DNA from 2 places in the Kribbella endophytica genome. Region 2 is predicted to be linked to the other one. Evidence: riboswitches for the same ligand, from Rfam matches in the RefSeq annotation. Region 2 holds a riboswitch; the other holds the start of a gene.

Region 1 (14,507 bases), on a different contig from region 2:
GCTGCTGATCCACGGCGCCCGAATGCTCTACTTCGACCGCCAGCTCGACCGCCTGATGGCGGTCGACGGGCCGCCGCCTGCCGTGAAGAAGTCGGCGCCGAAGCAGAAGGAGGCCGACCGGTGATCAAGGTCGAGTGGTTCTACTGGCTGTGCGGTCTGCTCTTCCTCTTCGGAGCGGTCCTGACCCTGCGCGACCGGAGCAACAGCAAGCGGTACGGAAGTGCCGCCTTCTGGGGTCTGCTCGGCGCGTCCTTCGGTTACAGCACCTTCGTGGTGAACAAGTCCGCCCCGGCGTGGGTGCTCGGACTGGTCGTGATCGCGATGACCGTCCTGGTCGGCACCGGGCAGCTCGGGCGCGGCACTGAGGTGTCGACGAGCCTCGCCGAGAAGGCGGCCGCCGCCCAGCGGTTCGGCAACAAGCTGTTCGTGCCGCCGCTGGTGATCCCGCTCGGCGCGCTGATCTTCGCGGTCGGGCTGGCCAAGATCAAGGCCGGCGACCAGCCGCTGCTGGAGAAGGGTTCCGAGACGCTGATCGGTCTGGGCGTCTCCGCGGTCGCGGCGGCGATCGTCGGCGTGATCATGCTGCGTCCGCCGTCGGTCCTGACTCCGCTCAAGGAGGGGCACCGGCTGCTCGAGGTGATCGGCTGGGCGGCCGTCCTGCCGCAGATGCTCGCCACGCTCGGTCGGCTGTTCACCGATGCCGGCGTCGGTACGGCGGTCGGCAAGGTCACCACGCACGTGCTGCCGGAGGGATCGCTGTTCGGCTCGGTCGTCGTGTACTGCCTGGGGATGGCGCTGTTCACCGTGATCATGGGCAACGCGTTCGCGGCGTTCCCGATCATGACCGCCGCGATCGGGTACCCGGTGCTGGTGCAGACCTTCGACGGCAACCCGGCGACGGTCTTCGCGATCGGCATGCTGGCCGGCTTCTGCGGCACGCTGACCACGCCGATGGCCGCGAACTTCAACCTGGTCCCGGCCGCGCTGCTCGACATGAAGAGCCGGTACGGGCCGATCAAGGCGCAGCTGCCGACCGCGATCCCGCTGCTCGTCTGCAACGTCTTCCTGATGTACTTCCTCGCCTTCGGAGTCCTGTGATGAGCCAGCGGTACGTCGAGATCGCGCTGCAGAATCTCAAGACCGAGTCGCCGCACCAGCTCGACCACGTCGCGCGCGACGCCAGGGCCTACAGCGTCAAGGAGCTGCACCCTGCGTTCCACACGTCGTACGACTGGCACTCCTGCGTGCACATGCACTGGCTGCTGGTCCGGTTGTTGCCCGAGGCCACTGATCCCGAGCCCATCCGCAAGGCGCTCGACCAGAACTTGACCGCCGACGCACTGGCCGCCGAGGCGGCGTACCTGCGGAGCTCGCCGTCGTTCGAGCGCCCGTACGGCTGGGCCTGGGGTCTGGTGCTGGCCGCGGCCGTCGGCGCGAGTCCCGACGGGGCCAGCTGGTCCAAGGCGATGACCCCGTTCGTCGACGCGATCGTCGACCTCAGCGTCGAGTGGCTGGAGGGAGCGGCCCGCCCGGTCCGCTCGGGCGTCCACTCGAACTCGGCGTTCGCGATGGCTCTTCTGTACGACGCCGCCGAGGCTCTCGGCCAGGACAAGCTCGTCCAAGCCGTCCAGGACAAGGCGCGCACCTGGTTCGCCGAGGATCGCGACTGCCCGCTGCAGTGGGAGCCGAGCGGCGAGGACTTCCTGTCGCCGGGACTGTCGGAAGCCGACCTGATGCGCCGGATCCTGACCGAGGACGACTTCGCCGAGTGGTTGCCCGCCTTCCTGCCTGATCTGACTGCTCTGCAACCGGTCGCCGTCCGCTACCCGATCGACGGTCGCCAAGGGCATCTACAAGGGCTCAACCTCACCCGCGCCTGGCAGTTGGCCGCTCTGACCGACGACGAACGACAGGTGACGGCCCACCTCGACGCCGCCCTCCCCAGCGTCACCAGCGGCGACTTCAACCACGACCACTGGCTCGCCACCTTCGCCTACCTCGCCCAGGGCGGTGCGCTGATCAGTCCGTCCAGGTGACGGAAGCAACAAGTCGGTGCTTCCGGACCGGCGTACACTTCAAGTACGAGTGAAACCACTCGCGTGCTCCGGGGTCGGTGTAATTCCGAGCCGGCGGTTACAGTCCGCGACCCGGTCGACGAAGGTGTCGGCCGGTTGACCTGGTGGAATTCCAGGACCGACGGTGAAAGTCCGGATGGGAGGCGCACGCGATCGGTGTGCGCTCCGACGTGCGGAACCGCGTGGCCGCAGTAGGTAGCGCGACACACCCTCCGGACGGCGGTTCGCGTGCCGGTTGTCATGGCCCCGGTGGTGCGTCCGTGACAACGAGGGACCGTCTGTGAACCACGCTTCACCGATCGACGTCGCCTGGATGCGGCGTGCGATCGAGCTGGCCGGCCGCGGGATCGGCAGCACGCACCCCAACCCGGTCGTCGGCTGTGTGATCACCGGCCGCGACGGGCATCCCGTTGGCGAGGGGTATCACGAGCAGGCCGGCGGACCGCACGCCGAGGTGAACGCGCTGCGGATGGCCGGGCCGCGGGCTCGCGGCGGTACGGCGTACGTGACGCTGGAGCCCTGCAACCACACCGGCCGGACCGGGCCGTGCGCCGACGCGCTGATCGAGGCCGGCATCAGCCGCGTCGTGTACGCCGTACCCGACCCGAACGCGCAGGCCGCCGGCGGCGGCGAGACGCTGCGCACCAAGGACATCCAGGTCGAGCAGGGCGTACTGCGGGCCGAGGCCGAAGAGGTCAACTACGTCTGGCTGCACAGCGTGCGGACCGGCCGTCCGTTCGTGACTTGGAAGTTCGCCACCACCCTGGACGGCCGCAGCGCCGCGCCCGACCGGACCAGCAAGTGGATCACCGGTGAGGCCGCCCGCGCCGACGTCCACCGCAAGCGCGCCGAGTGCGACGCGATCGCCGTCGGCACCCAGACGGTGCTGGACGACGACCCCGAGCTGACCGTGCGCGACGAGAACGACCGCCCGATCGGCCGCCAGCCGCTGCGGGTCGTGGTCGGCGACCGGGAGATCCCGGAGACCGCGCGGGTCCGCAACGACCGCGCCGCGACGTTGCTGCTGCCGACCCACGACCCCGCCGAGGTGCTCCGGCAGCTCGACGACCACCAGATCCGCCACCTGTGGCTCGAGGGCGGGCCGACGCTGGCCGCGGCCTTCCTGCGCGCCGGACTGGTCGACCAGATCGTCGCGTACGTCGCTCCGGCGCTGCTCGGCTCGGGCTTCTCCGCCGTCGGCGACCTGGGTGCGGAATCTATCGACCACCTGCGGCGCTTCACCCTTGCGGACGTCACTCGCCTCGGCGACGACGTCCGGCTCACCCTGACTCCCCTGGGAGGGAAGTAGATGTTCACCGGAATCGTCGAAGAGCTGGGTACCGTCGAGTCGCTCGACCTGCTGGAGGGCGACGCGGCCCGGCTCACCATCCGTGGCCCGAAGGTGACCGAGGACGCCGGGCACGGCGACTCGATCTCGGTCAACGGCTGCTGCCTGACCGTCGTCGAGACCGGTGAGGGTACCTTCACCGCCGACGTGATGCGCGAGACGCTCCGCCGGACCAGCCTGGGCGGCGTCGAGAAGGGCTCGATCGTCAACCTGGAGCGGGCCGTCACCGCGCACGCCCGGCTGGGCGGCCACATCGTCCAGGGCCACGTCGACGGCGTCGGCACGATCGCGAGCCGCGAGCCGGCCGAGCACTGGGAGGTCGTCCGCGTGGCGGCCGGGCCGGAGATCCTCAAGTACGTCGCGGAGAAGGGCTCGATCGCCGTCGACGGCGTCTCGCTGACCGTCACCGACGTCGACGACGCGACCTCCACCTTCGGGATCAGCCTGATCCCGACCACCCTCGAGCTCACCGTGCTCGGGCGCAACACGATCGGCGACACCGTCAACCTCGAGGTCGACGTGATCGCGAAGTACGTGGAGCGGTTGCTGACCGCCCCGAAGAGTGTTGTCGGAGGCAACGAATGATCGACTGGCTGCTGCACGAGCAGGTCACCATCGCCGGTTCGCCGGTGCTCGTGCGTGAGATCGTCGGCAACGTGTTCGGCCTGGCCAGCGCCCTGTTCGGGATGCGCCGGCTGGTGTCGGCGTGGCCGATCGGCATCGTCGGGAACGTGCTGCTGTTCACGGTCTTCGTCGGCGGGCTGTTCGACACCCCGCAGGACAAGGACCTCTGGGGCCAGGCCGGCCGCCAGGTCTTCTTCGCGCTCGTCAGCCTGTACGGGTGGTACCGCTGGTACCAGACCCGCCACGGCGGCGCCGCGACCGGAGTCCAGCCGCGCTGGGCCACGGCCCGGCAGCGTCTGGAGATGCTCGGCGCGGGCGTCGTGCTCTACGCGATCGGTTACTTCGTACTTCGGGAGCTCGGTTCCTGGGGTCCGCAGTGGGATGCGTGGATCCTGACCGGGTCGATCCTGGCGACGTACGGGATGGCGCGCGGGTTCGTCGAGTTCTGGCTGGTCTGGATCGCGGTGGACGTCGTCGGCGTCCCGCTGCTGGTGCAGGCCAAGTTCTACCCGTCGGCGGCGATGTACGTCGTCTACGGACTGTTCTGCGTGCTCGGGTTCGCGGCGTGGTGGCGGATCAACCAGCGGGAGACCGTAGCGGTCACCCCCGATCCAGTGGTGGTGGGTTAGACGATGGGCGAGGTGCTGAAGCTCGACACGATCGAGCACGCGATCGACGAGATCCGCGCCGGCCGCGCGGTGATCGTGGTCGACGACGAGGACCGCGAGAACGAGGGCGACCTGATCTTCGCCGCGTCCAAGGCGACGCCGGAGCTGCTCGCGTTCCTGATCCGGTACAGCTCGGGTGTCGTGTGCGTGCCGATGGAGGGCGCCGAGCTGGACCGGCTCGGCATCCCGCTGATGACCCCGCACAACCGGGAGAAGCTGCGCACGGCGTACACGGTGTCGGTCGATGCCCGCGACAACATCGCGACCGGCATCTCGGCGGCCGACCGGGCCAAGACGATTCGCGTGCTGGCCGACTCGGCCTCGGAGCCGTTCGACCTGGTGCAGCCGGGGCACGTGTTCCCGCTGCGGGCGCGCGACGGCGGCGTACTGGTGCGCCCGGGGCACACCGAGGCGTCGATCGACCTGGCCCGGCTGGCCGGGCTGCGGCCGTCCGCGGTGATCTCCGAGCTGGTGAACGACGACGGGTCGATGAAGCGCGGCGCTGAGCTGCGTTCGTTCGCTGACGAGCACGGCCTGGTGCTGGTCTCGATCGCGGACCTGATCGCGTACCGGCGTCGTACCGAGAGCCAGATCGAGCGGGTCGCGACCACCACGTTGCCCACCCGGTACGGCGACTTCATTGCGCACGGCTACCGGAACACCGTCGACGGGTCGGAGCAGCTGGCGCTGGTCCGCGGCGAGATCGGGGACGGGCCGACGCTGGTCCGGCTGCACTCGGAGTGCCTGACCGGCGACGTGTTCGGCTCGCTGCGCTGCGACTGCGGTCCGCAGCTGGACGAGGCGATGCGGCAGGTCGCGGCCGAGGGCGGCGTCGTCGTGTACCTGCGCGGCCACGAGGGCCGGGGGATCGGGCTGCTGCACAAGCTGCAGGCGTACGAGCTGCAGGACGCGGGCCGGGACACCGTCGACGCGAACCTGGATCTCGGGCTGCCCGCGGATGCTCGCGACTACGGCACCGGCGCGCAGATCCTCGCCGATCTGGGCGTCACGTCGGCGACGATGCTGACGAACAACCCGGACAAGCTGACCGGCGTCCAGGGCTACGGGATCGACGTGGTCGAGCGCCGCGGGATCTCGATCGACCCGACCGAGCACAACCTGCGCTACCTGCGCACCAAGCGCGACCGGATGGGCCACCACCTGCCCACCGGCACGGACGAAAAGGGAGTTCAGTAGATGTCGGGAAGTGGAGCACCCACGATCGAGACACCGCGGGTGGAGGGCGCCCGGGTCGCGGTCGTCGCCGCGCAGTGGCACCCGAAGGTGACCGACGCGCTGGTCGCCGGCGCCGTGCGGGCGCTGGACGAGTCGGGCGTCACCGACTACTCGATCATCCGCGTGCCGGGCTCGTTCGAGCTGCCGGTCACGGCGCTGCACGCGGCGAAGGCTGGGTACGACGCGGTGGTGGCGCTGGGTGTCGTCATCCGCGGTGACACGCCGCACTTCGAGTACGTCTGCCAGGCCGCGACGAACGGGCTGATGGAGGTCGGCATGAGCACCGGGGTGCCGGTGGGGTTCGGGCTGCTGACGTGCGACAACGATCCTCAGGCGCTGGATCGCGCGGGGCTGCCGGACTCGCGGGAGGACAAGGGCTACGAGTCCACACAGGCGGCGCTGGTGACCTTGGCCGCGATCAAGAGCCTCTGAGCCTGGCACCTTTCAAGTACCAACCACCAGCTCAGCACCTTTCAAGTGCCGACCACCGATCGAGGGCTGGTACTTGAAAGGTGCAGGTCCTGGAGCAGCGGCAGCATCTTTCAAGTGCCGACCGCCGGTCGGGGGCTGGTACTTGGAAGGTGTTGCTGGGTCGTCTTTCAGGCTTTGGCGCCGAGCAGGGCTGCTGTGTGCGCCCAGAGGTGGTCGAGCTGGCCCGGATCGTTCCGGAGCTTGGCGAACAGGACCGAACCTTCGAGCTGCGCGACCAGCGAGCGAGCCGCCTCGCGAGCGTCTGGTACGTCGGCCGCGCCGTCGCGCTGCGCCTGGTCGACGACCTCGGCGACCATCGTGATCTGCTCGTCGAAGATCTCCTGCAGACGATGCTGGATCTCGTCGTCGCGCGCGCTCAGCTCCAGCGCCAGGTTGCCGAACAGGCAGCCCGTCACCGCGCCGGTGTCCTTCTGCGCCTTGCGCTGGACCTCGGTCGTCGCGTCGTACAGGTCTCGCAGTCGGTCCAGCGGTGCCTTGTCGCTGCCCAGCAGCGCCGCCCACTGGGCGCGCTGCTCGACCCAGTGCTCCTCGATGACCGCCTCGGCGAGCGCCTGCTTGGAGTCGAAGAAGTAGTAGAAGCTGCCCTTCGGTACGCCGGCCACGGTGCAGATCTCCGCAACGCCCAGCGCCGAGTACCCGCGCTGGGCGAGGAGCTCCCGGCCTGCCTTCAGGATCTTCGGTCGTGCGTCGCTGTTCCGTCCCATGTTGAAAAGTATACGACCGGTCGTCTAGTCTGTGAAAGTAGTAGACCGTTCGTCTAGTAAATCCAGAACTGGAGAAGAACCATGAGCACACCGTCCAAGGTCGCGATCGTCACCGGAGCGTCGCAGGGCATCGGGGCCGGCCTGGTCGCCGCCTACCGCGCCGCCGGCTACGGCGTCGTCGCGACCTCGCGATCGATCACCGACTCGGGCGACGCGGACGTCGTCGCCGTACCGGGTGACATCGCCGACCCGGCGACCGCCGCGCGGGTGGTCGAGGTCGCGCTGGAGCGGTTCGGCCGGATCGACACGCTGATCAACAACGCCGGCGTCTTCGTCGCCAAGCCGTTCACCGAGTACACCGTCGAGGACTTCGAGCTGCTGAGCGCGACCAACCTGGCCGGGTTCTTCCACCTGACCCAGCGCGCGGCCGCCGTCATGCTCGAGGCCGGGGCCGGGCACATCGCGACCATCACGACCTCGCTGGTCGAGCAGCCCGACGAGGCGGTCCCGTCCGGCCTCGCGTCGCTGACCAAGGGCGGCCTGCAGGCCGCGACCAAGTCGCTCGCGATCGAATTCGCGGCGCGCGGCGTCCGGGTGAACGCGGTGGCACCGGGCTACATCAAGACGGCGATCCACCCGGAGAACACGCACTCCACGCTGGCCGGCATGCACCCGATGGACCGGATGGGCGAGGTCAGCGACATCGTCTCGGCCGTCATGTACCTCGAAGGTGCCGAGTTCATCACCGGTGAGGTCCTGCACGCCGACGGCGGCATGACCGTCGGCCGGACCGCGGCGTAGAGGGGGTTGAGAAGATGCCTGTTGTCACGATCGACGTGACCCGTGAGGGACACACGCCGGGCACTGACTCGGTGACTGCTGAGGAGAAGGCCGCGCTGATCAAGGGTGTGAGCGAGGTGCTGCGGGACGTGCTGGACAAGCCGTTCGAGTCGACGTTCGTGATCATCAACGAGGTCGACACGGCCAACTGGGGTTGGGGTGGTCTGCCCGCGCTGGAGTTCCGGGCGCAGCGGGCTGCCGAGCAGAAGTAGTAGCTGGTACGCCGAGGGCGCCGTCCGATCCGGGTGGCGCCCTCGCGGCTGGTGCGGAGTGGAGGAGGATTCGGGCATGACTGGTTCGTGGACTGCGTCGGAGTCGCCGGTGATCGGGGCGCCGATGGCTGGTGGGGCTACCAAGCCGGCGCTGGTTGCGGCGGTGACTTCGGCGGGTGGGTTCGGGTTTCTTGCCGGCGGTTACAAGACGCCGGATGCACTGGGTGCGGAGATGTCCGAGCTGACGGTGCCGTTCGGGGTGAACCTGTTCGTGCCGGGGCCGTCGACGGTGACCGAGGCGGAGTTTCGGCGGTACGCCGAGGAGCTGGCTGCGGAGGGTACGCCGTACGGGCTCGATCTGGCGGCGGCGCCGATGGTGGTGGATGACGATCACTGGCAGGGGAAGCTCGATCTGCTGCTGGAGCGGCCGGTGCCGTTCGTGAGCTTCACCTTTGGACTGCCGGGCGCTGAGGTGGTGAGCGCGTTGGCCGGTGTCGGGACGCAGGTGCTGGCGACGGTGACGACTCTCGGGGAAGCGCGCGTGGCGGTTGAGCTCGGCGTGCACGGGCTGATCGCTCAGGGGACGGAAGCCGGCGGGCACAGCGGGACGCACACGCCGGAGCAACCTGGCGTTGTGTCGTTGCGCGAGCTGGTCCAGCAAGTGGTTGCGGAGACCTCGTTGCCGGTGATTGCTGCGGGGGGAGTAAGTGAGGCCTCGCAGGTGCGGGAGCTGCTGGGTCTCGGAGCTTCGGCGGTGGCGGTCGGGACAGTGCTACTGCGGACCGACGAGAGCGGGGCGAGCGCCGTACACAAGGAAGCCCTTGCCAACGCCGGGCCGGATCAGACCGTCATCACGCGGGCGTTCACCGGGCGTCCGGCCCGTGGACTGCGGAACGGTTTCATCGAGCGCCACGAGGCCAGTGCGCCGATCGGGTATCCCGCGATTCATCATCTGACCCGGCCGTTGCGCGCGGTCGCGGCCGCTGCTGGCCAGCCGGATCAGGTTCACCTGTGGGCGGGGACCGCGTACGGCCAGGCGCGGACCGGGCCTGCTGCCGACGTCATCACCGCACTCGCTGCGGAACTCTAGGAGAAGCATGAAGGTTTCGCTCGGTACTTGGCCGACCCCGTTGGAGCCGGCGCCGCGCCTCGCGGCCACGCTCGGGCTGGCCGACCTGTGGTTCAAACGCGACGACCTCGGCGGTTTGGGGGCTGGAGGCAACAAAACCCGCAAGCTGGAGTGGACGCTGGGCGCGGCTCTGGCGGACGGCGCCGAGACTGTTGTCACGACGGGTGCGCCGCAGAGCAACCACGCGCGTCTGACCGCCGCCGCGGCGGCGCGGCTCGGGGTGAACGCCGTACTGGTGTTCCCTGGTGAAGCTGGTCAGTCGAGCTCGGGCAACCTCGCGCTGGACGGGCTGTTCGGCGCGCGCGTGGTCTGGGCAGGGGACCGGGACCGCGCTGTCGTGGCCGAGGAGATCGTTGCTGAGGCGGGCAAGGCCGCGCTGATCCCGTTCGGTGGATCGAGCGTGGTCGGCGCGCAGGGGTACGCCGAGTGCGCCCAGGAGCTGCTGACCCAGCTCCCGGACTTCACCACGGTGGTGGTCGCGCTCGGCTCCGGCGGGACGATGGCCGGCCTGGTTAGCGAGCTAGGCCCCGAGCGAGTCCTCGGCGTGGACACTGGCGCACTGCCAGACCCGCTGCCGGTCGTGGCCTCGATGTCCGGCGTACCAGCTGATGCTTTGCGAGTACGCCGGGAGCAGGTGGGCCCCGGCTATCCCCACTTCACCGAGGCCTCCGCCGCGGCCCTCACCCTGACCGCCCGCACCGAGGGCGTCGTCCTCGATCCCATCTACACCGGCCGAGCCATGGCCGGCCTGATCGAGGCCGCCAAGGACGGATCCCTCGGCGACCGCCCGATCTTCCTCCACACCGGAGGCCTCCCCGGCTTCTTCGGCAACCCCGCGGCCGTCACCTATGCGGAGGCCTTCCTCAGCTAGTGCGCGTGTGGGTCATCTTCCAGTTGGAGACCCAGGTCTGGCCGCCGTCGGTGGAGAAGAACTGTTCCCAGCGGGCCTGCCGGTCGCCGGGGGTCCACTGGAAGCGGACGTCGATGGGCTGGTCCTCCCAGACGTCCGGGCCCTCGAAGATGCCGACGCCGTCGGTGAAGGAGCCGATGACCGGGGTCTCGAGTCGGCCGCGCTGGCTGTTGATCCAGTGGATGGACCAGGTGCCGGTCGTCGGGTTGTAGACGCGGAAGGTCGCGCCCTGGAAGTTGAGCGTCGGGAACCAGCCCTCGTCGAAGCTGATCGCGCCGTCGAAGTACGTCCAGACCTGCATTTTCGACTCGACGTCGTACCACTCGGCCGGTTCGCCGAGGGCGGGCCGGCGGCGTTCGTTGTGCATGTCCCAGCTGCCGACCAGGAAGTCGAAGTCGCCGGTCACCTTCGGGATGTCGAGCGGCGGCGGCGCGGTCTCACGCCGGGTGAAGTCCATCGTCCAGTTGACCTCCCACGTCTCGCCGCCGTCGGCCGAGAACGACTGCTCCCAGTGCGCGGTGGTGTCGGTGATGTCCGACCAGCTGTAGCTCGCGAGGATCGGGTGGCCGTCGTGCGTGTCCTCGCCGACCAGCCAGCACGCGCCGTCCTTCCACTTTCCGCGCACCGGCGGGAACACCTCGTACGACGTGCTGTTCACCCAGTAGATCGACCACTCCTCGGCCTCCGGGTCGAACAGCCGCAGCGACAGCCCGTACGAGCCCTTGGTCGGGAACTGCATCTCGTCGAGGCTGATCGCGCCGTCGAAGTGCGTCCGCGCGCTGCAGGTGCCGGCGTACTCGTCCCACTCGTCGCTCCCGGTCAGCGGCTTGAGCAACTGCCGGTGCGCCACGTCGAAGTGCCCGTTCAGGAAGTCGAAATCACTGGTCGCTTTGGTCATGGGTCGAGCCTGACAGCAAAACCTGACAGGTCATGGCAGTGTTTTTTCGGCCGCCAGGAGTTCGCGACGTCGCTGGAGGCGGCGGGGTGCCTGCCAGCGCTCCAACAGGCCCGCTGCCCACGCCAGGGCGGCGATGATGCACCACCAGTTGCCGAGTGCGATGTTGACCAGGGCGATCAGCAGGTTGAGGCCGAGCACCAGCACCAAGCCCGTCCGGGCGCGTCGGAGGTTGCGGATCCGGAGGTCGAGGAGCTCGATGGCGACGGCGCGGACCTCCGGCTCGGTGGGGACGGGTCCGCCCCGCGCCGCGGCGCGGGCGAGCGTCCAGCCGGGCTCGGGGAGTCGTTCCAGGAGTGGACGGAGGTTGCGGCGGTACTGGCGGGATCCGACGGCGATCACGAGGCCGAACAGCAGTCCGACGGCGGCGCCGAAGACGACCGCGAGGGTGAGGGTGTCGCCGGACAGGACGATCAGGAGGGCGATCAGAGCGCCGACCGGCAGCCCGGTGAGCAGGACGAGCGCCCACACCGGTGCCATCAGGTACGCGCGCATCGGGCAAGGCTGGCACATCGCAGGGGCGGCCGGGATGGTGCAGGCGGAAACCTGACAGGGTGTGGCAGCGTTTCGGCGTACGCTCGGCGCATGCGTTCGAGTCGGTTGTTGTCGATTCTGTTGTTGCTGCAGACGCGGCGGCAGCTGACGGCTCGGGAGTTGGCGGACGAGCTGGAAGTCTCGTTGCGGACGATCTATCGGGACGTCGAGGCGCTCGCGGCCGCGGGGGTTCCGGTGTACGCCGATCAAGGGCGCGCGGGCGGGTATCGGCTGGTCGACGGGTACCGGACTCGGCTGACCGGACTGACCGAGCAGGAAGCGGCGGCGCTGTTCCTCGTCGGGATGCCGGGGCCGGCGGCGGCTCTCGGGCTGACGGCGGAGACGTCGGCGGCGGAGCTGAAGTTGCTGGCGGCGTTGGCGCCGGATCAGCGGGATCGCGCGGGGCGGCTGAAGAACCGGTTCTATCTCGACATGCCCGCGTGGTACTCCGACGCCGAGGACTCGCCGCAGCTCGCGCCGGTCGCGGAGGCCGTGCTGCACGACCGGCGGATCAAGGTGCTCTATCGCCGGTGGGAGGCGCCGCGCGAGGTCGAGCGGATGCTCGATCCGTACGGGCTGGTGCTGAAGAACGGGAGTTGGTACGTCGTCGCAGCTGCTGGGCAGGCGGTCCGGACGTACCGGGTGTCCAACATCCTCGAGCTGACGATCACCGAGGAGGAGTTCAGTCGGCCGGCTGGGTTCGATCTGGCGACGGTTTGGCGGGAGCATCTCGAGGAGTTCGATCAGCGGCGGTTCACCTCGTCGGCCGTCGTCCGTGTGTCGGCGAAGATGGTCGCGCGGTTGAAGGACGTGTCGTTTCCCGTGCTGGTGAAGGCGATGGAGGGCGTCGCGCCGGACGCCGACGGGACAGTGACGGTCGACGTGCCGATCGAGTCCGTGGGGAACGCGGCGTCGCAGTTCATCCGGTACGGCGACGAGCTGGAGGTGCTCGCGCCGGACGAGGTTCGGGCGGAGATCAGGCGGTTGGCGACGACGGTTGCCGCGCTCTATCCCGCGCCGCGATGATCAGGTCGTGCGGTACGGCGTACTGGGTGCGCCCTTGGAAGCCGGTCGTCGTACGGGCCGCGGTGAGGGAGTTGAGCAGCGCTTCCTCGACGGCTTCGAGCGTTGCCTGGAAGACCTCGCGGAGGTCCTGGTCGGGCATCGGTGATTGGTACGACGTGGCGAACGCGATCGCGTAGTCGCCGCTGCCGGGCGCGTAGTCCGAGCCGATCCGGCCGAGCGCGAAGATCGCCCGGCGAGCGATCCGGCCGAGCTGGCGCGCGTCGAGCGGGAGGTCGGTGGCGAGCACGATCATGCAGGAGTTGCCGTCGGGCTCGGGCTGTTGCGGCGCTGGGATCTGGGTGCCGAGGACTTGGAGGGTGCCGGAGAAGTTGCTTTGGACGAGTACGCCGATCGTGCCGGTGGGGAGTTGGCGGGACGACGTACCGATGCCTGCTTTGAAGCCGAGGGCTGAGGTGCCGGTGCCTGCTCCTGCGCAGCCTTCTTCGGGTTGGTCGGTGGAGGCTGATGTGAGGGCATCGAGGACGTGCTGCTCGGTGATCGGGCGGCGGCGGATGTCGGAGAGGTAGCCGTCGTTGGTCTCGCCGACCACTGGGTTGAGGCTGGTCGCGTGTGGGTCGCGGTCGAGCAGGTAGGTGAGCAGGGCGTCGGCGACGCGGAAGACCGAGAGGGTGCCGGTGAGCAGGATCGGAGTCTCCAGCCGACCGAGCTCGTCGACCTGCGTGGAGCCGACCAACTTCCCGTATCCGTTGCCCACAGCAACAGCCGCCGGGAGACCGCTGGTGACGTCGGCGGGGACGATCGCGGTGACCCCCGTCTGCAGGTCGCCGTCGGAGATGGTTGTCTGGCCGACAAGCACGCCTGGTACGTCGGTGATCGCGTTCAGCTCGCCCGTGGGCAGGCTCCCGATGACAACACCCAGGTCACGCGCTCTCGTCCGCATGCCCACTATCGTCGGTCAGATGAAGCTGCAACGCGTGGCCGGGCGGGTGTGGGTCTATCCGCACGATCCTGATCCGGAGGCTATTGGGGCTTCGGTGGGGGTGGTTGCCGATGAGCGTGGGTCTGTGTTGATCGATGCGGGGAACAGTCTGGCGCATGCTCGGGAAGTGCAGCGGGCGATCGCTGCCGAAGGGCTGCCGGAGGTGCGGTGGTTGGTTTACACGCATCATCACTGGGATCACACGTGGGGTGCTTCGGCTTGGGGGGAGGTTGAGGTGGTGGCGCATGCTTCGGCCGTGGGGATTTTGGCGGGGGAGGCTGAGCGGCCTTGGAGTCATCAGTACTTGCGGGACCAGGTGATCGACAACCCGAAGCTTGGGCCCAGTTTCCGGGCGCGGGCGCTCGCCGTACCGGACTTCTCCGAGTTGCGGATCGTGTTGCCGCACACAACGTTCGAGGAGACGTTGACGTTGCCGACCGGGGTGGAGCTTCGGTACGTCGGGGGCCGGCACGCGCCGGACTCGATCGTTGCTGTTGATCCCGAGTCGGACGTGATGCTGGTGGGGGACTGTTACTACCCGCCGCCGTTTCACCTGCGGACCGAGGAGGACACGACGGACTTCGGGATGGCCCGCAGGTTGCTGCGTGAAGGGCATGCGTACTACGTGGACTCGCACTCGGAGCCGCGGAAGATGCGGTCAGCGGGTGGCGGCGCCGTGGGGTTGGCCTGAGAGCTCGGCGAGTGCTGTCGCGACTGTGCGGGCGTTGGTCTGGAACTCCTCGTCGGGGACGGACGGGAGGATGTCGCCCCAGAT
Region 2 (14,507 bases):
GCATCGGGGTGTTGTTGCTGACGGCAAGGGATGGTTCGGTGGTGTGCTGGGTCCAGTAGGCGCACGGGAGGAAGGTTGTCGCAAACAACGGCTGAGTGCTCCTGGTCTGCTGAACGTCCCGCCAGTACGTCGCTGGGCTCTTCGGCCAGCCGGTGTCGTTGCAGGTGAAGGCGATCGACGCGGCGACGAACTGGGAGAACATGGGCGCGCGGCCGTAGTACTGATCAAGCCAGCCCTTGAGTTCTGGCGTCGGCGGGGTGTTGCGGAGCAGGGTGCTGACGTTGCGCGCCATCAGGTCGCGGTCGCTCTCGTCGCCGAGCGCTGACTGGAGCAACCAGGGCAGGACTGCGGAGTCGATCTTGTGGCCGGCGATCGTCAGGTCACGCTTCATCAGTCGACTCACCGCCGTACGGATCTGCTGACCGCTTCCGCCGAGGTGGTACTTGTCGTCCCGCCAGGCAGCCCAAGCCGCCCACTCGTCGAAGGCTGCTTCGGCGCGCTCGCCGGTGGCGAGATGGTGGTACTCGGATCCTTCGACATCGGTGACGCTGTCGACGACCATGCGGTCGACCTTGTCCGAGAAGAGCTGGCTGTAGACGACCCCGAGGTCGGCGCCCCAGGAAACGCCGTAGTAGTTCAGCTTGGTCTCCTTGAGCGCTTTCCGTACAAGGTCCAGGTCACGAGCGACGTTGCGAATGCTCGCGTACTGGAGTCCTTCGGGGCAGCTCCGTACGAAGGCCTTTGCCCGGCGGGCGGACTCCGCGAAGTCGGTGCGGTTGAGGGACGAGCGGAAGACGTCAGCCAGACGGACATCCCCACAGGCGGCCGGCGCACTCCGCCCAACGAAGCGAGGATCAAAGCCGATCAGGTCGTACTGCTTCGCGACGTCCCTGAGCAGAGGACGCAGGGCCAAGGGGTAGTCGAGCCCGGAGCCGCCGGGTCCGCCGGGATTCACCACCAGTACGCCGCGCCGCTTCGCCGGGTCGGCGCGCAGCCGAGAGATCGCGATGTCGATGGTCTGCCCGTTCGGCTGCAGATGATCAACAGGCACACGGACCGAGCTGCAGGACGCCCCCGCCTCATCGAGTGCCTTCCCCTGGTCGTCGTCGCTGCCACTCTGGCATTCCCGCCAGACCAAGTCGGCGACATCTGCCGCAACGGGCCACGCCTCCGCCACAACATTTGCCCCAGGCAACAACAAGAACGCCGCCAGCACCGCCACAATTCGCATATCCAGACGCTAGGCGCCCTACGACGCCCGGTCCGGAGCGCTGGCGCCCGACCCCGGGTAGCTCCCGCGCTACCCGGGTCGGCTAGCCAGCCCGCCGCCTGAAGCGGGCGACAACACGCGCACCACCTAACCGGGGCGGGAGCAGGCGCGCAGGGAGCACCCGCGACTCGTCGCGGCTGGCCACAACCGAACGGTCGCGCCGGGGCTCGCACCTGAACCGCAGGCACCCCCGTGCACCACCAAGTGGTCAACCGCGCGCCAGCGCGCACAAGAAGCGGCGGCAGCCGCGCACTGAAGCGCGCGACAGCACGCGCACTCACCAAAAGGGCGGGCGGGAGCACGCACCGCAGTGAGCGCCAGCGAACGGAGGGGCGCGCGTGGGAGAGGCGCTAGTCGGCGAGCAGGCGTTGGGCCATGGACAGGTCGGTGATGAGGATGTTGATCCAGCCGCCCAGCAACGCCGCGCGGATGGCGGAGTGTTTGCGGTCGCCGCCGGCTACGCCGATGCGGCGGGGGACGGCCAGCAGCTCCTTCGCGGTCACGCCGATGACGCGTTGGTCGAACGTCGAGCGGACGTGCTTGCCTTCCTCGTCGAAGAAGCGGAAGCAGACGTCGCCGACGGCGCCCAGGCGGCGGAGTTCGTCCTGATCGGCGACAGCGACGGCGTTTCCGCTGCGCTGCAACAAGGGCGACGGCTCCAGGCTGCCGATTCCGACCAGGGCGTCGGTGAGCTGACTCCAGGTGCCGAGGACCTCGCGGACGGAGACGTCGTTCATCATCGCGCGGCGTACGGCGGGAGTACCGACCAAGCCTGGAGCAGGCAGGTAGACGGGCATCGCGCCGGTCAGCTCGGCGAAGCGGGCGGTCAACCGCGTCGCCTGCATCTGAACGGCGGCGTCGCCGAGCCCGCCGACGATCTGCACGACCTTCTCCGCGACCGGCACGCTCTTGCGGGGCATGCGGTCGACGGCGCTGATCAGGGTCTCGCTCCAGGACGAGATGCCGATCAGGTGTCCGCCGGTGAGCGTCATGTCGAGGTACGCCGCAGCGCCCGACCCCAGCGCGGGGAGGACGTCCTCGTCCACACCCGCCGACAATCCACCCGGTCCCACAGACAGACCGCCCGTGTCGACAACCACCGCATCCCGCAGCCCGTAGCGCCCCTGCAGTTCGTCCTCGAGATCGCTGTGCACCCCGCTCGGCATCGTGACGACGGTGTGCACGATCCCCACCTCGACCGCCTGCTTGAGCATCCGCGACACCCGGGCCTGGGACAGGTTGAGCTCGGTGGCGATGCGCGGTTGCCGGATGCCCTTCTCGTGGTACATCCGCGCCACTTTCGCCAGCAGCCGCAGCTCGTCCAGCCCCGGCTGACGTACGCCACGGTTCGCGCTCATGCGAAGCCCCCTTCGATCAGGACTGGACTATAGGCAGATGTAGACCCGCGGCGCGCCACCCGCATCGGGCAGCGGGTCCTGCGGCGTGTCCCGTCGCCCGGTCGCCACCACCGATCCGTCGCGCGGATCGACGATCCGGTACGACAGCGGCACCGAGTCGTCGAACACCATCACCGGCCCACCGTGCTCGCGATACACGATCAGCAACCCGTCAGCACCGCGCAGCGCCCGCCCCGAGATCACCCGCGTCCAGTCCGGCTCCAGGTCCGCAATCGGCAACCCGGCCAGCACGCGCCCCACCAGCCCGACGTACGTCGACCCCTCGAAATCCACAGCGTCCCGCCACCCGGCATCCGGCGCGATGAAGAACGACGAATGCCCCGGCTCCGACCCGTGCAGCCGCCACTGCCACAGACTCCCCGCGCCGTACACGACCCCCATCGTCCCGCCCGCGCACAGGTTGCTCCACGCCTCGTGTCCCTGCCACCACCCCTCGGCCACGTCGAGACCGCCGTGCTTCTCGTACGTCGGTTCGCCGTTCGCCACACCCCGTACGGGCTCGTTCCGCCACATGTCGGCCACCCGCTCGGCCACGTGCTCCCCGGTGTGCCCGGTCTGGCACCACTGGAAGTCCAGCCACTCCGCATCCTGATGCGCCGCCGCACGGATGTGCGGCCGGTAGTGAATCCCCGTCGGCTGGCCGTAGCAGTCGACCGCATGCACCTCCGCTCCCCCGGCCGCCACCTGCGGCTCCAGCCCGGTCCCGTCCCCACCGACCAGATAGATCGCCGGCTGCGCGCCGTACCGCGCGACCAGGTACCGGCAGTACGTCGCATACTCCTCAGCCGGTACGACGGTGCCCGCGACTCCCAGCCCCTTCCACCCGAACCCCTGGAACACCGGCTGCAGCACCGGCACCAGCCCGTGCTCGACGAGCACCGCGAGCAGCTGATCCAGGTACTGGAAGTACTCCGCCCGAGGCTGCAACAGATGCCCCGACGGCAGATCCTCGAACCCGACGTCGAACCCCTCGTCCGCCGTCCGGTCCCGCGGCCCGACCGCGCCCATGTCCGGCTGCACGGACATCAGCAGTACGGCGTTGAAGCCCTTCGCCTGACGATCGGCGGCGTACTCGCGCACCTGAGAAACCGTCGCCCGCCACGGGAGCGCCCACGCCGTGTCGGCGACCAGAAGAGCTGGAGTCCCGTCGGCGTGCACCAGACTCCGCCCGCCAGGAGACATCTGCCAGAACCCGTGGGCGTAGAACGGATTTGTTTCGCCGGCTGGTACTTGCTGGGCGTCGAGCACGCCTGAGGACGAGCCGAAGACCCATCGCCACTCACCGGCCAGCGGCGGTGCGAACCGCACCCGCCACCTCTGCCCAGCCCCGGCACCGGGCTCGCCGACGCCCTCCCCGGCCCCGGAGCCGTCCTCGCCCTCCCCGGCCCCGGAACCGTCCCAGAAAGCCGGCCGCCGCACCCTCACCCCGCTCTCGTGCTCGAACTCCGCCCACACCTCCGCCCCGTAAACCGACTCCAAAGAAGCCGAGAGCTCGACCGACCGCCAAACGGATGAGATGGACATGACACTCCCGGAGCCAGAAGAGACGGATACACTGACGGTTGAATCTGCAAGATCACACACGTGCTCTGGGGTCGGTGAAATTCCGAGCCGGCGGTGACAGTCCGCGACCCGTACCTCCGCAAGGAGGTCCGGTTGACCTGGTGGAACTCCGGGACCGACGGTGAAAGTCCGGATGGGAAGACGCACGTGGCAGACTCCGCGATGCCTGTCCGGCGCGCGCCCACGAGGCGCGCCTGTAAAAACAGACTCGCGGAGCTTGTCGTTGCCCCCGGAGTGCCAGGCCGAGAGGACAGCGACTGTGAGCACCGTGGCGAGCACCACCCGCCTGGACACCATCGACCACGCGATCGCCGAGATCGGGCGTGGACGCCCGGTCGTGGTGGTCGACGACGAGGACCGCGAGAACGAGGGCGACCTGACCTTCGCCGCGAGCCTGGCGACGCCGGAGCTGATGGCGCTGCTGGTCCGCTACACCAGCGGGTACGTCTGCGCGCCGGCCGCGCCCGAGGTGCTCGACCGGCTCGAGCTGCCGCTGATGGTCCCGAACAACCAGGACAGTCTGCGTACGGCGTACACGATCTCGGTCGACGCGAGCACCGGCGTCGGGACCGGCATCTCGGCCGCCGACCGGGCCCGGACCGTCAACGTGCTCGCCGACGCGACGGCGCAGCCCACTGACCTGATCCGGCCCGGCCACATCCTCCCGCTCCGCGCGGTCGCGGGCGGCGTCCGGCAGCGTCCCGGTCACACCGAGGCCACCGTCGAGCTGGTCCAGCTGGCCGGACTGCCGCCGGTCGGGGTGATCGGCGAGCTGATGAACGACGACGGCACGCTGATGACCGGCGCCGACCTGCGCACGTTCGCCGACACCCATGACTTCGCGATGGTCTCGATCGCCGACCTGGTCACTTACCTCGGCTGACCAGCGCGCGGGCGGCACCAGCGATGCCGTCCGCGGACAGCCCGTACCGGTCCAGCAAGTACGCCGCGGAGCCGGTCGGCGCGAACTCGGGGATCCCGAGGATCGACACCCGCGCCGGATGATGCTGTACGACGGTCTCCGCGACCGCGCCGCCGAGCCCGCCCCCGGTGACGCCCTCCTCCGCGGTCACGATGCCGGCCGTCTCCCGCGCGGCCGCGACCACGGCGTCGGTGTCGAGCGGTTTCACCGTCGGCATCGACAGCACCCTGGCCGAGATCCCCTCCGTCGCCAGCTGCTCGGCCGCGGCCAGCGCCCGCCAGAGCACCGTGCCGTTGCTGATCAGCGTCACGTCGTCGCCGGCCCGGACGGTGATCGCCTTGCCCAGCTCGAACGTGTAGTCGTCGGCGTAGATCTGCGGCACGCTCATCCGGCTGACCCGGATGAACACCGGCCCGTCGGACGCGGCCGCCCAGCGCAGCGCCGCAGCGGTCTCGATCGGGTCGGCCGGCACGATGATCGTCATCCCGGAGATCGCCCGCAGCCAGGCGATGTCCTCGATCGAGTGGTGCGTCGGGCCCAGTTCGCCGTACGCGACGCCCGGGCTCATACCGCACAGCTTCACGTTGGTGTGCGAGTACGCGACGTCCGCCTTGATCTGCTCCAGCGCGCGCCCGGTGAGGAAGCAGGACGCCGCCGACACGAACGGGATCCGGCCGCCGTTGGCCAGCCCGGAGGCGACGCCGACCATGTCCTGCTCGGCGATGCCGACGTTGATCAGCCGGTCCGGGAACGCCTTGCGGAAGCTGTTCAGCTTGCTCGACCCGACCGAGTCGTTGACGACGCCGACGATCCGGTGGTCCGCGTGGGCCAGCTCGGCGAGCGTCTCGACGTAGGCGTCCCGGCAGTCGTACCGCGGGCGGTCCGCGATCGAGGTGTCGACGACTGTCATTCCAGCTCCTTCGAGTAGCCGGGAGCAACGGCGGACAGCTCGGTCAGCGCCTGCTGGAACTCCGCGGCGTCGGGCACCCGGTGGTGCCAGGCGACGTTGTTGCTCATGAACGAGATCGGGTGGCCCTTGTGCGTGTGGGCGATCACGAAGGTCGGCTTGCCCGGCCGGAACGGTACGGCGGACAACACGTCCAGCAGCTCGCCGTGGTCGTGCCCGTTCACCTCGACCACCGCGAACCCGAACGCCGCCGCCTTCTCCGGCAAGGGATCGAGGTCGTTGGTCTCCTTGGTGGTCGCGCCCTGCTGCAGCCGGTTGCGGTCGACGATCACGGTCAGCCGGTCGAGCTGGTACTGCGAGGCCGCCATCATCGCCTCCCAGTTGCTGCCCTCCTGCAACTCGCCGTCGCCGACCAGCACGTACGTACGACGCAACGACACGTCGAGCTTCGCCGACAACGCGTGCCCGACCGCGACCGGCAGGCCGTGCCCGAGCGGGCCGGTGTTGGCCTCGACGCCGGCGACCTTGCGCCGGTTCGGGTGCCCGTTCAGCGCCGACAGCGGCTTCAGGAACGTCGCCAGCTCCTCGACCGGCATGAACCCGAAGGCCGCGAGCGTCGTGTAGAGCGCACCCGCGACGTGCCCCTTGCTGAGGATGAACCGGTCGCGCTCCGGATCGGCGACCCGGTCCGGAGCGACGTCCAGCACCGCGCCGTACAAGGTCGCGAGGATGTCGATCGACGAGAAGTCCCCGCCGATGTGCCCGGCGCCGGCGTGGTGGACCAGCTTGAGGTCCTGGACCCGGATCTGCCGGGCGGCCTCGGCGATGTGCGCGACCTGCGCCGAGCGGCTGCTGTGGATCGGCAGCCGCCCGAGCACGGGCATCGTCGTGTGCTCGACCGTCAGCGTCATGTCAGCTCTGCCATCGACGAGAGCAGCACCTTCTGGACCAGCTTCTGCGCGGCGAGCGCGTCGTGCGACGCCTGCGCGGCGGCCAGCGCCTCCTCGTCCAGTACGTCGAGCGCGTGGTGCACCGCCTTGAGGAACCGGATCGCCTGCTTGGCCGCCTCGACGCTGTCCTCGCGGAACGGGAACTGGTCGAGCTGCCAGACGCCCTCCCAGTTGTTGCGGCGCAGGGTGTGGAAGAACTCGAACGTCTCGACCAGGTGCACCGAGCCGACCACCATGTCGTCGTCCCAGCCGCGCAGGTTGTCGTTCACGTCGATCGCGAACAGCCGTCCGTAGTCGATCGCCAGCTGCGCCGCGTCGGCCGGCGTCTCCTGCCCGTACAGGGAGTGCCCGAAGTCGAGCAGGATGCCCAGGTTGGGCAGGCCGATCTTCTCGATGCCGAGCAGCGTGCGGGCGACGTTCGGGAAGATGATCTTGACCCGCGGCTCGCGCGGCTTGTACTCGATCACGAAGTTGATGTCCGGGTGCGCCGAGACCAGCTCGGTCAGCCCGTCCAGCGCGAGCTTCCAGATGTCGTGGTAGTTCACCTGGAACGGGTAGTCCCAACCGTCCTGCCCGGGCCACAGCTTCACGTACGAGCAGCCCATGTCCTTGGCCAGCTCGGTTGCCTGGTGCAACAGTTCGAGCGCCTGCTTCCGGACGCCGGGGTCCGGGTTGGTGATCGAGCCCTTGACGAAGTCGCGGGTGTAGATCTCCGGCGTGATCGCGATCGCCTTCAGGTTGTTGCGGGCCAGCGCGGCCTTCACCTCGTCGAGCGTCCCGTCGTACCCGGCGAACGGCCAGTTCAGGTCGACCACGGACAGGTCGCCGACGGCGCCCGCGCGGTCGATCTGCTCCAGCAGCCCGACCGGCGGGCCGTAGCCGTCGGTCGCGTAACGGTCCTTGTACGTCGCGAAGTGCCAGATACCCGCGCCGAAGACCGGCATCTCGGTCATGGTGTTCTCCTCCATATGTTGGTCAGCCCTTGGTGGCGCCGGCGGTCAGGCCGCCGACGATCCAGCGCTGGAGCAAGGTGTACGCGATCAGGATCGGGACGACGGCGATCAGGATGCCCGCCGCCAGACCGGTGTTGTTGTTGGCGAACTGGCCCTGGAAGTTCAGCAGGCCGACCGGGATGGTCTTGTTCGCGTCGGAGTTGAGCAGGATCAGCGCGAACAGGAACTCGTTCCAGGTCGCGACCGCGTCGAGGATCGCGACCGTCACCAGGGCCGGCAGCGACAGCGGCAGGATCATCGTGAAGAACACCCGCCAGTCGCCGGCGCCGTCGACCTTGGCCGCCTCGATGATCTCGTCCGGGATCTGCCGGAAGAACGACTGCAGCACCAGCACCTCGAACGGGATGCCGAAGGCCAGGTACGGCCCGATCAGCCCGAACAGGCTGTCGGTCGCGCCCGCCGAGCGCAGCATGATGAAGACCGGCACGATCGCGATGTAGATCGGGATGGTCAGCCCGAGGAACACGGTGAACATCACCGTCTTGCGGAACTTCATCCGCAGCTTGGCCAGCGCGAACCCGAGCATCGCCGAGATCAGCACGCCGAGCGGCACCTTGATCAGCGCCAGCAACGCGCTGTTCTTGTACGTCGTGGCGAAGTTGCCGATCCCCCACGCGTCGCTGAAGTTCGACCAGGTGAACTGGTCCGGCCACGACAGCGGCCCGTTGCCGACGAAGTCCGCCAGCGGCCGGACCGCGGTGATCACCAGCAGCGCCAGCGGCGAGATCCAGAAGATCGCCGCCACCGCGAGCACCAGCGTGATGACCAGGCCTTTGCGGCCTCGCGGCGGCTTGTTCGACGGCGCGGTCTCCTCGGTGACGAGCGGCGGCTCGACCCGGACCGGTGCGATCGAGGTCATGTCGCCTCCTTCGTCTGCGAGCGGACGTACGGGATGCCGACGGCAACGGCTACGAGCGTGATCACGACCGCGATCGCGGTGCCGTACCCGGCTTGGTAGTACTGGAAGACGTTGAAGTACATCCACGTCCCCATCACCTGCGTCGACGTACCAGGCCCGCCGTACGTCATCGCGTAGATCATGTCGAAGACCTTGAACGAGTCGATCAGCGACAGCGCGAGCACGATGTAGTGCGCCGGTCTGAGGCTCGGCATCGTGATGTGCCAGAACTGTTGCCATCGGCCCGCACCATCGACGGTCGCCGCCTCGTACAGCTCGTTCGGAATCCCTTGCAGGGCGGCCAGGTAGAGCAGCATCGGAAAGCCTGTGCGCAACCAGATCGCCGGCACCATCACGGCCCACAGTGCGGTCGAGTCCTGGCCGAGCCACGGTTGCGCCAGGCCGTCGAGCCCGATCATCTTCAGCGCCGAGTTGATCGCGCCGTACTGCGGGTTGTAGAGCCAGCCCCAGATGCTCGCGATCGACACCAGCGGCAGCACGGCCGGCGTGTAGAAGATCAGCCGCAGGATCGGTTTGCCGTGCACCTTGCCGTTCAGTGCGATCGCCAACGCCAGGCCGACGACGGTCGGGACGGCGATCGTCACCACGGTCCAGATCAGGTTGTTCCGGACCGCGGTGCCCACGACCGGGTCGCTCGCCAGCTTGGTGTAGTTGTCCAGACCGACGAAGTCGTACGTCGCGCTCAGGCCGTCCCAGTTGGTCAGGCTGAAGAACAGGGACGAGATCGCCGGGTACACCAGGAACCCGACGTACACGATCACCGCGGGCAGGGCGAACAGCCAGGGCGACCAGCGACCGCCCTTGCCGGGCTTCACCGAGGCGGGCTTGGACAGCGCGACGACGGCCACGGAATCAGCCCTTGGCCCAGGCGGAGACGATCTCCTGCATCTTCTTGGCCGCGGCCTCGGGCGTCACGGATCCCTGCAGCAGATCGCTCTGCACGCTGAAGTACTGATCGGCCTCCTTCTTCGGGAAGGCCTGGTCCTGGATCGTGTAGAACGGGTTGACCGCGTACTTCTGCGACCACTCGGCCGCCAGCGGCAGCGCCTTCGGGTCCGGCTCGGCGCCCTTCACCGTCGAGGCGGTGATCTGCATCGCCTTCTGGGCCTCGGGCTGGAGAATGAAGTCGATCAGCGCCGCGGCCTTGTCGGCGTTGCCGGACTTGGCGTTGATCATGTAACCCTCGACGAAGCCCGAGTGCCGGGCCGGCTTCTGGTCGGTCGGCAGCTCGAAGGTCCCGAACGCGGTGGACGGCTTCTTGGCCGACAGGATCGCCTGCGCCTCGGTCCACGGACCGGTGATCGTGTACGCCGTCTTGCCCTGCACGTACCCGGGCTCGATGTCGGCCGGGTCGAGCCCGAGCGCGCCCTGCGGCAGCCACTTCTTGTCCTGCCATTTCTTGAACAGCGCGAATGCCTCGACCACCTCGGGCCGGTCCCAGCTCTCGGCGCCGGTCAGCAGCTTGTCGTGCAGCTCCGGCCCGGCGGTGTGCTCGAGCAGGTACTCGAACAGCCGCATCACGTGCCAGCCGTACTTGCCACCGGTCGCGAGCGGCGTGACACCGACCGCGACGAGCTTCTCGTTGAGCGTCTCCAGCTCGGCGTACGTGGTCGGCGGGGCACTCACGCCGGCCTTGGCGAACAGCGACTTGTTGTACCAGGCACCGATCCCGAGCGCGATGAACGGGACGCCGGTCTTCACGCCGTCGAAGGTCATCCCGCTGATCGCCGCGGTGTTGATCTTCGAGTCCCAGCCGTACTTCGAGTAGTACGGCGACAGGTCGAGCGCCTGCTTCGCCTTCGCGAACGGGCTGCCGATCTGGCCGCCCCAGATCCGCCAGACGTCCGGGCCCTTGCCGCCGAGCAGCTCGGTGCGCAGCTTGTCCGGGTACACGGCCGCACCCGAACCGGGCAGGCTGTCGACGGTGGTCGTCGTCCCGTTCTGCTCGTCGAACTTCTTCACCTGGGCCTTCAGCAGGCCGATCGTCGAGTCGTCCTCGTAGGTGAACAGGCGCAGGTTGTTCGAGGCCGCGGCCGTGTCGCCGCCGCCGGACGTCGTACCGGCGCCGGTGCAGGCGGACAGCCCGGCGCCGAGCGCGGCGGCGGAGGTGAGGCCGAGGAATCCCCGGCGGGTGTAGGTCATGACTGGCTCCTTTGGCGGGCGAAGCGGCGGATCTTGGCGAACATGTCCTCCAGCAGGAAGCGGACGTCGATCTGTTCGCAGACGTGGATCGGGTTGTCGGTGCCGGGCAGGTACCAGCCGTCGACGCCGAAGCGCGGCGCCGGCTGGACCCGCAGGTCCCCGCTGCGGGGGAAGAGCATCAGCGCGATCGCGGGCGAGTCGCCGAGGGAGCGGGACTCGATGGGCTCGCCGTGGTGGATCGCGTTCCACTCGTGCAACTGCTCGATCAGGTACTTGCCGAGCGGACCGGCGTCGCCGATCTTCTCGTCGAGCTCGGCGTAACTGACCGAAACCTTGGTGTAGACATCGCTGGTCACCTGCCAGACCGTCATCCCCGAGCCGAACACGACGTTCGCGGCGTGGATGTCGTTGGACAGGTTGAACTCCATGCCCGGGTACGACGTGTAGCCGTTGTACCCGCGGCCCCCGATCCAGATCACCACGACGTCGCGGTTCACGATGTCGGGGTCGAGCAGGATCGCCGACGCCATGTTGGTCAGTGGGCCGAGGAACGAGACGAACAGCGGATCGTCCTTCGAGGCCAGCTTCGACTCCTCGATGATCAACTGGGCGCCGGGCGAGTCCAGCGGGGTCTGCTCGTCCGGGATACCGGTCGGCGCCCCGTTCGCGACCGGGACCTTGCCGGTCAGGTCCATCAGGTCCAGCAGCAGGTCGATCTCCTCGCGGGACTCCTCCATGCTGCGGTCCGACCGCCGGGTGCCGAAGTGGGCGGCGATCAGGCCCCGCACGTCGAAGGTCGGCGACAACAGCCCGTGCACGATCGCGAACTGGTCGTCGGCCTCGTTCTTGGCGTCGGTGTCGATGATCACCCGGCGTCGGCTCGGCTTCACGGCTGCCACCTTCTTTGAATAGAAATTCACTAGTGCATAGCCTGTCGCCATGAGTGTCGCCACGACGCTAGAGTCCCGTCAAGAGCTCGGTTGAAAGTTGTCGGACTGTGGGAGGTCGGCCGGATGGTCAGTGCGGTGCTCGCGATCGACCAGGGCACGACCAACACCAAGGCGGTGCTGGTCGACGAGTCCGGTGCCGTGCTGGCGCGCCGTACGGTGCCGGTCGGTTTGTCGACACCACGAGCGGGATGGGTCGAGCAGGACGCCAACGATCTGTGGGCCAGCGTGGTGTCCGCGATCCCGTTGACGTCGGCCGACGTCGTCGGCATCGCGCTGTCGACCCAGCGCGAATCGGTCGTCGCCTGGGACCGCAGTACCGGCGCGGCCGCTGGTCCGGCGATCGGTTGGCAGGACGTCCGTACGTCGTCGTGGTGCTCCGCGTTGCCTGCCGGCGTCGACGAGCTCGTACGCCGTCGTACCGGACTCCGGGTGGACGCGATGTTCTCGGCGCCGAAGCTGCGGTGGTTGCTGACGCACTCGCCCGCGAACCAAGTCGGAACGATCGACTCGTGGCTCGTCGACCGACTCACTGGTGGCCGAGAGCACCTGATCGAGGCGGGCAATGCCTCACGCACTCTGCTCTACGACATCCGCGAACTCGGGTGGTCCGCCGAACTGCTGGAGGCCTTCGACATTCCGTTGTCGGTTCTCCCCGAGGTCCGATCCTCGAACGCGGGCTTCGGCATGACCTCCGGCGTCCCCGGGCTCCGCGACGGCATCCCGATCGTCTCGGTGCTGGCCGACTCGCACGCTGCGATGTACGGGCAGGGCTGTGTGCGCGCCGGCCTGGTGAAGGCGACGTACGGGACCGGCTCGTCGGTGATGACTCCGGTCGAGTCCTTCGCGGCGGACGGGTGCACGCTGGCGTGGCTGACCGAGCGTCCGACGTACGCGCTCGAGGGCAACATCGTCTCGTCGGGTGCTGCTCTCGCGTGGACCGCTTCGCTGCTGGGGCTTGCTGATGTCGGTGCTCTGGTGGAGCTCGCCTCGACGGTGTCTTCTGCTGAGGGCGTCACGTTGGTCCCGGCCTTTGCCGGGCTAGGGGCTCCGCACTGGGATCGCGAGGCGCGGGCGGCGCTGGCCGGCATGGGCAGCTCGACCACGCGGGCCCACATTGCGCGCGCTGCGGTGGATGCGGTCGCTCATCAGATCTGCGACATCACCGAGACGCTTCCGGTCCTGCAGCGCCTGCGCGCCGACGGCGGCGGCACCGTCTCCACGCTCCTGATGCAGACCCAGGCTGACCTCCTCGGCCATCCGGTCGAGGTCGCCGACGTTCCCGAGCTCTCCGCCCTCGGCGCCGCGGAACTCGCCTGGGCCGCTCTGGGGCAACCAACCGGTTGGGCGGAACGCCGTACGTACCGAACCTTCGAGCCGGCCATCGACGGCGCCGCGCGCGACGACCGCCGCGCCGAGTGGGCCGCGGCGGTCGCCTCCGTCACAGCTGGGGCGAGCGGCGCCAGTACAGGCCGACGCTGACGGCGATCAGCGTGGTCAGGAAGAACTCCAGCCACAGGCCGGTCGAGCTGAGGGCCGGGACCAGTTCCTCGGTCAGGTTCCAGGCTGCGTGCAGGAGGATCGCCGCCCAGACCCCGCCGCGGAGTCGCTCGGAGACGAACAGGATGGTGAAGGTCAGCGGGAACAGGCCCAGGAAGAACAGCAGGCCTTCCAGGCTGACCAGCCCCTTGTCGTACTGGCCGGTGCCCTCGAGGAAGAACAGCGGCACGTGCCACAGTCCCCACGCGACACCGATGATGCCGGTCACCGCGAGCCGGCTGTAGAACCGCCGAAGCCTCGGCTGCAGGTATCCCCGCCACCCGAACTCCTCGGCCACCGGCCCGGCGAGCAACGTGTACGCCAATGCTCCGAGCGGGCCGCCAGCACCGGCGATTACCGACGAAGCGTGCTGCGGAATGCCGTCGACCCCCAGGAGCAGCGCCGCCACGATCGGCGGAGCAGCCCCGAGGACCACCGCGGCGATGGGCCAATGCCACGACCAGGTGACCTGCCGGGGCATCCGATCGCTCCCCCGATACCGGAGCCACATCACCAACGCGGCCAGCGAAGGCCCGCTCGCCGCCAGTCCGAAGACCAGCGACCCGACCCCTTCGTCGACGTTCGCGCCGGTCAGCCCGAGCACCGCCCACGGCACCCAGGTCAGCGCCAGGCAGATCCAGAAGAACAACGGCACCCGTCGCTGCAGCATCCTCTCGTCGCCAACCGCCACGGCCTCAGTCGTCGCCACCACGGCCCCCAGCCAAGTCTCTCGTCGAACTCATGCCTGAATCCTGGCGGCATTTCGGCCGTTCGATCAGGGGCCCAGCCCGCCGATCCATGGTGGTGCTAGACCCACCATGGATCGGCCGGCTTCTACCCGCGGGAGGTGACTCGGGTCAGGGGTGCCGGAGTGAGAGTGCGGTGGGACCTCAGGTAGTCGGCGAAGGTCTCGTGGT

The links. A riboswitch is a leader RNA that binds a small molecule or an ion and turns the genes downstream of it on or off. The one in region 2 is predicted to bind FMN.
Region 1: it holds a riboswitch for FMN, as region 2 does, so the genes downstream of both, ribD (bifunctional diaminohydroxyphosphoribosylaminopyrimidine deaminase/5-amino-6-(5-phosphoribosylamino)uracil reductase RibD) here and ribB (3,4-dihydroxy-2-butanone-4-phosphate synthase) in region 2, are expected to answer to the same signal.

Annotation. Positions count from the first base shown of each region.
Region 1 covers NZ_BAAGUR010000005.1:354,466-368,972, reverse strand. The annotation lists gene ACYVIO_RS37745 (DUF969 domain-containing protein) at 1-124, shown strand, start outside; gene ACYVIO_RS37740 (DUF979 domain-containing protein) at 121-1,098, shown strand; gene ACYVIO_RS37735 (DUF2891 family protein) at 1,098-2,036, shown strand; FMN riboswitch at 2,097-2,227, shown strand; gene ribD (bifunctional diaminohydroxyphosphoribosylaminopyrimidine deaminase/5-amino-6-(5-phosphoribosylamino)uracil reductase RibD) at 2,356-3,384, shown strand; gene ACYVIO_RS37725 (riboflavin synthase) at 3,385-4,008, shown strand; gene pnuC (nicotinamide riboside transporter PnuC) at 4,005-4,676, shown strand; gene ACYVIO_RS37715 (bifunctional 3,4-dihydroxy-2-butanone-4-phosphate synthase/GTP cyclohydrolase II) at 4,680-5,912, shown strand; gene ribH (6,7-dimethyl-8-ribityllumazine synthase) at 5,913-6,383, shown strand; gene ACYVIO_RS37705 (TetR/AcrR family transcriptional regulator) at 6,551-7,147, opposite strand; gene ACYVIO_RS37700 (SDR family NAD(P)-dependent oxidoreductase) at 7,229-7,948, shown strand; gene ACYVIO_RS37695 (tautomerase family protein) at 7,963-8,199, shown strand; gene ACYVIO_RS37690 (NAD(P)H-dependent flavin oxidoreductase) at 8,276-9,289, shown strand; gene ACYVIO_RS37685 (pyridoxal-phosphate dependent enzyme) at 9,297-10,199, shown strand; gene ACYVIO_RS37680 (hypothetical protein) at 10,192-11,136, opposite strand; gene ACYVIO_RS37675 (hypothetical protein) at 11,167-11,688, opposite strand; gene ACYVIO_RS37670 (helix-turn-helix transcriptional regulator) at 11,779-12,753, shown strand; gene ACYVIO_RS37665 (P1 family peptidase) at 12,704-13,693, opposite strand; gene ACYVIO_RS37660 (MBL fold metallo-hydrolase) at 13,713-14,423, shown strand; gene ACYVIO_RS37655 (hypothetical protein) at 14,391-14,507, opposite strand, start outside.
Region 2 covers NZ_BAAGUR010000003.1:134,118-148,624, forward strand. The annotation lists gene ACYVIO_RS26925 (alpha/beta fold hydrolase) at 1-1,231, opposite strand, end outside; gene ACYVIO_RS26930 (sugar-binding transcriptional regulator) at 1,621-2,628, opposite strand; gene ACYVIO_RS26935 (apiosidase-like domain-containing protein) at 2,656-4,212, opposite strand; FMN riboswitch at 4,269-4,402, shown strand; gene ribB (3,4-dihydroxy-2-butanone-4-phosphate synthase) at 4,511-5,134, shown strand; gene ACYVIO_RS26945 (transketolase family protein) at 5,118-6,083, opposite strand; gene ACYVIO_RS26950 (transketolase) at 6,080-6,991, opposite strand; gene ACYVIO_RS26955 (sugar phosphate isomerase/epimerase family protein) at 6,988-7,983, opposite strand; gene ACYVIO_RS26960 (carbohydrate ABC transporter permease) at 8,006-8,902, opposite strand; gene ACYVIO_RS26965 (carbohydrate ABC transporter permease) at 8,899-9,810, opposite strand; gene ACYVIO_RS26970 (ABC transporter substrate-binding protein) at 9,815-11,104, opposite strand; gene ACYVIO_RS26975 (nucleoside hydrolase) at 11,101-11,994, opposite strand; gene ACYVIO_RS26980 (FGGY-family carbohydrate kinase) at 12,085-13,533, shown strand; gene ACYVIO_RS26985 (CPBP family intramembrane glutamic endopeptidase) at 13,493-14,302, opposite strand; gene ACYVIO_RS26990 (bifunctional metallophosphatase/5'-nucleotidase) at 14,425-14,507, opposite strand, start outside.